2 regions of the Roseomonas elaeocarpi genome follow, and region 1 is predicted to be linked to the other one. Evidence: predicted binding sites of a transcription regulator. Region 1 holds the regulator's gene; the other holds the start of a gene.
The links. The regulator HrcA, encoded in region 1, represses chaperone genes, less so after heat shock. The targets are predictions, from matches to a motif close to GTTNGCACTCNCNNNNNGNGAGTGCNAAC.
Positions count from the first base shown of each region.

Region 1 (2,197 bases):
GCCATCATCCTCTGACCCGAACCCCTCAACCGGGCGCCGAGCCGGGCGTTACCCCTTGCAGCAAGGAGGTGCCGCCGTGGCCGAAGAAACGCTGAGAGAAGAGTTCGAAACCTGGGGCGGTGGCACCAAGACCAAGTCCGCGCGTCCCGCCAATGTCGGTCCGCACGACCGGGCCGACGACCAGCACGATCCGAACGCCAAGGGCGTGACGCCGGAGGACTACAAGGTCAATCCGGCCGACAGCGTGGCCAAGGCACCCCCGGGCGAGTCGGGCGAGGAAGCCAACGTCAACGTCGCGGCCAGGAACCATACCGGGGATCAGACCGGCAACAAGCCACAGGGCAAGAGCGAGTCGCCGCGCAGCGCGCCGCCGCTGAGTGGAACGGCCCAGGAGTAACGGCCCGGGAGCGGGAGGCGCGGGATCAAGGGCCGGCGATACCGGCGCGAAACGGGTCCCGGGCCCGCAAACGCGGTCCCGGCGCTCCCGTCAGCCCAGCAGCCGGCCGATCACCCGCGCGGTGTAGTCCACCACCGGGATGATCCGGCCGTAATTGATCCGGGTCGGCCCCAGAACGCCGACGGCGCCGATGATCTGTTCCTTGCCGTTGCGGAAAGGGGCCACCACCATCGACACGCCCGAAGCGTCGAACAGCCCGCTCTCGGCGCCGATGAAAATCTGGACGCCCTCGCCGCGCTGCACCAGCTCCAAGAGGCGCAGCATGGTTTCCTGCGCTTCCAGCCGGTCGAACAGCGCCTGGATCTCCTCCACGCGCGCCGTCTGGTCGAGGTTCTCCAGCAGCCGCGACTGCCCCCGCAGGATCAGCGAGCCCCCGCCGCCGCCCGTCCAGGTGGCGAGGCCGGATTCCACCACCTGCGCCGTGAGCGCATCGAGGGCGGAGCGGTTTGCGGCGATCTCCTCGGTGACCTCGGTGCGGGTATCCTCCAGCGTCCGGCCGCTGAGGCGGGCGTTGAGGTAGTTGCTGGCCTGCACCAGCGATCCCGTCGGCAGGCCCGCGGGAACGGAGATCACGCGGTTCTCGACCTGCCCGCCTTCGCCCACCAGCACCACCAGGGCCCGGCCGGTGCCGAGCGGCACGAACTCGATGTGCCGGACCCGGTCATCTGTCTTGGGCGCCAGCACCAGCCCGGCCGCCCCCGCCAGGCCCGACAGCATCCGCCCGGCCTCGCCCAGCGTATCCTGGAGCGAGCGGCCCGAGGCGGCGCAACGGGCGGCGATGGCCTCGCGCTCCTCCTCCGTCAGGTCGCCGAATTCCAGCAGCCCGTCCACGAAAAGGCGCAGGCCCCGTTCCGTCGGCAGGCGCCCGGCGCTGGTATGCGGCGCGAACAGCAGCCCCGCTTCCTCGAGATCGGACATGGCGTTGCGGATGGTGGCGGGCGACAGCGTGACCGGCAGCCGCCGCGACAGGGTGCGCGAACCGACCGGGCCCCCGGTCTCGACGTAAAGCTCCACGATCTGTCGCAGGATGGCGGCGCTGCGCCCGTCCAGCCCCGGGGGCAGGCTCGCCAGCCCCCGTGACAGCGTCGGCGCGCGCGGAAACGTGGTCCAGTCTTGCACGCCCCGAAGGTAGGTTTGCCCCCGGCGAGGGTCAATCTGCCGCCACATCGTGACATTGCACGGCCGCCGCGCAGTTCCGTCGCGGCAGCCCCTTTGCTTGCACCCCTTTCCGACACCCGCTGCTGGCGGCCCTTCCTGGCGGCCCCGACGCGGCGACCCCGCCGCGCTTCGACCGGCCAGGGTCGCGAACCGCGGCGCTACTGCGGGTGGATCGGCGGCGTGCGCTCGGCGCGCGGCGTTCCGCGCTGGCGCTCGCGCACGAAGGTGAACAGCCCCGCCAGCATGATCACCCCCGTGCCCAGGAACATCAGCGCGTCGAGGTGGTCGCCGAAGACGAGGTAGCCGAAGCCGATGGCCCAGACCATCTGGCTGTACTGCGGCGGCGCCACCAGGCTGGCGGGCGCCCGGGCGGAGGCCAGCATCAGCAGCACGTTGCCCGCCGCCGCCAGCAGCCCGTAGCCCAGCAGAAAGATCCATTGGTGCGGCGTGGGCCATTGTGCATGGGGCATCATCAGCACGCCGCTGGCCAGGATCGGTCCGATCAGCCCCGCGCCGTAGAGTGAGATGCGCTTCTCGGTGGGGCCCATGGCGCGCAGCAGGATGATCGTCATGGCGCCGGAA
Region 1 is NZ_JBHLUN010000012.1:76,956-79,152, reverse strand. Features, by position in the region: gene ACFFGY_RS16925 (hypothetical protein) at 77-397, shown strand; gene hrcA (heat-inducible transcriptional repressor HrcA) at 488-1,540, opposite strand; gene ACFFGY_RS16915 (DMT family transporter) at 1,774-2,197, opposite strand, start outside.

Region 2 (2,197 bases), on a different contig from region 1:
ACCATCTCCGGCATCCTGGCCGCCGAGCGAACGCGCCGCGCCCGCAACCCGTGGCTGCCGGAGTTCGTGGCGGAACTGATGGCTGGGGGCCGGTGATGCCCCTCCTGCCCTCTTCCTTCCGGCCCAAGCCTTGAGCGGTATCTTCGGAATCGTCGGACCGGTCTTCCTGACGATCCTGATCGGCTACCTCGCCCGCCGCTTCAACCGGATCAGCGCCGACGGTCTGCGCGGGCTCAACGATTTCGTCTTCATGCTGGCGCTTCCCGCGCTGCTGTTCGAGGGCGCCACCAGTTCGGGGGGCCTGGGGGCGACGGTCGCGGTATCGGTGGCCTATTTCGCCGCCTGTATCCCCGTCTACCTGCTCGCGGTGTTGGTCGGTTGGAAGCTGCGGCGGCTGCGGCTGCAGGAGGCCGGCCTCTTCGGGCTGGATGCGAGCTACGGCAACCTGTCGATGGTGGGCATCCCCGTGGTTCTGGCGGCCTACGGCCAGGAAGGGCTGCACAACCTCCTGGCCATCCTGGCCTTCCACTCAATCCTGCTGCTGCCGATCGCCACGGTGATCGCCGAGTTTGGCATCAACCGAAACGCCTCGCTCCTCCAGGTTTTCCGCTCAACCGCGACCTCGCTGCTGAGCAACCCGGTGGTTCTGGCGGTTGCCGCGGGGGGATTGTGGTCGCTGCTCATGCCGCCGCTGCCCGATGTGCTGCGCAACCTGCTGCACATGCTGGGCTCGGCCGTATCGCCCGTGGCGCTGTTCTGCCTCGGCGCCAGCCTGACCGGCTTCAACATACGCCGTGACTGGCCGAACGCGGTGATAGGCACCGTGATCAAGCTGCTGGTTCTGCCGGCGATTGTTTGGGTCGTGGCGATAATGCTGAAGCTACCCCCCCTTGGCACGGCGGTGGCGGTGACGGCGGCAGCGACGCCCACGGGTGCCAACGCCTTTATCCTGGCCCGGCGCTACGCCACGGGGATGGACCGTTCCGGCGCCACGGTGCTTCTGGCGTCGGGCCTGTCCCTGGTGACGCTGAGCCTGATCGTCAGCCTCCTCGTCCTGCGGTCCGCACCCGGCTGACGTCCAATCGTCGGGAAGTCCCCGCTTGACGCCGCCCGAGGCCTCTCCTAGATCGCTGGCACTCTCTGGGCGCGAGTGCTAACACCCGCTGCGCCGGGTGTGGCCTCGAGCCCTGGGATCTCAAGTTGAGTGAGGCTCAGGAGCGTTCCATGAACTTCCGCCCCCTGCATGACCGCGTTCTGGTCCGTCGCGTGACGGCCGATGAGAAGACCGCGGGCGGCATCATCATCCCCGACTCTGCCAAGGAGAAGCCCCAGGAGGGCGAGATCGTGGCCGTCGGCACCGGCACCCGCAGCGAGAAGGGTGAGATCACCCCGCTCGACGTCAAGGCCGGCGATCGCATCCTGTTCGGCAAGTGGTCGGGCACCGAGGTGAAGCTGAACGGTGAGGACCTTCTGATCATGAAGGAATCCGACATCATGGGCGTCGTCGGCTAACAGCCACCGCGCTTTTCGCTTCCCTCCCCGAAATCAAACCAAGAGGTAGAGCAACATGGCTGCTAAGGACGTCAAGTTCGGCGCCTCCGCCCGTGAGCGCATGCTGCGCGGCGTGGACATTCTCGCCGACGCCGTGAAGGTCACGCTGGGCCCCAAGGGCCGCAATGTCGTGATCGACAAGTCCTTCGGCGCGCCCCGCATCACCAAGGACGGTGTGTCGGTCGCCAAGGAAATCGAGCTGGCCGACAAGTTCGAGAACATGGGCGCCCAGATGGTGCGCGAAGTGGCCTCGAAGACCAACGACCTGGCCGGTGACGGCACCACCACCGCGACCGTGCTGGCCCAGGCCATCATCCGCGAGGGTGCGAAGTCGGTGGCCGCCGGCCTGAACCCGATGGACCTGAAGCGCGGCATCGACAAGGCCGTCGCCGTGGTCATCGAGGACCTGAAGGCCAACACCAAGAAGATCTCCACCTCCGCCGAGGTCGCGCAGGTCGGTGCTCTGTCCGCCAACGGCGAGACCGAGATCGGCGAGATGATCGCGCAGGCCATGGAGAAGGTCGGCAACGAGGGCGTGATCACGGTCGAGGAAGCCAAGGGCGTCCAGACCGAGCTCGACGTCGTCGAGGGCATGCAGTTCGACCGCGGCTACGTTTCCCCGTACTTCATCACGAACGCGGAGAAG
Region 2 is NZ_JBHLUN010000005.1:276,618-278,814, reverse strand. Features, by position in the region: gene gmk (guanylate kinase) at 1-96, shown strand, start outside; gene ACFFGY_RS06910 (AEC family transporter) at 131-1,075, shown strand; gene groES (co-chaperone GroES) at 1,225-1,512, shown strand; gene groL (chaperonin GroEL) at 1,568-2,197, shown strand, end outside.
Region 2: the regulator HrcA is predicted to act here: its motif matches at 1,130-1,158, upstream of groES (co-chaperone GroES).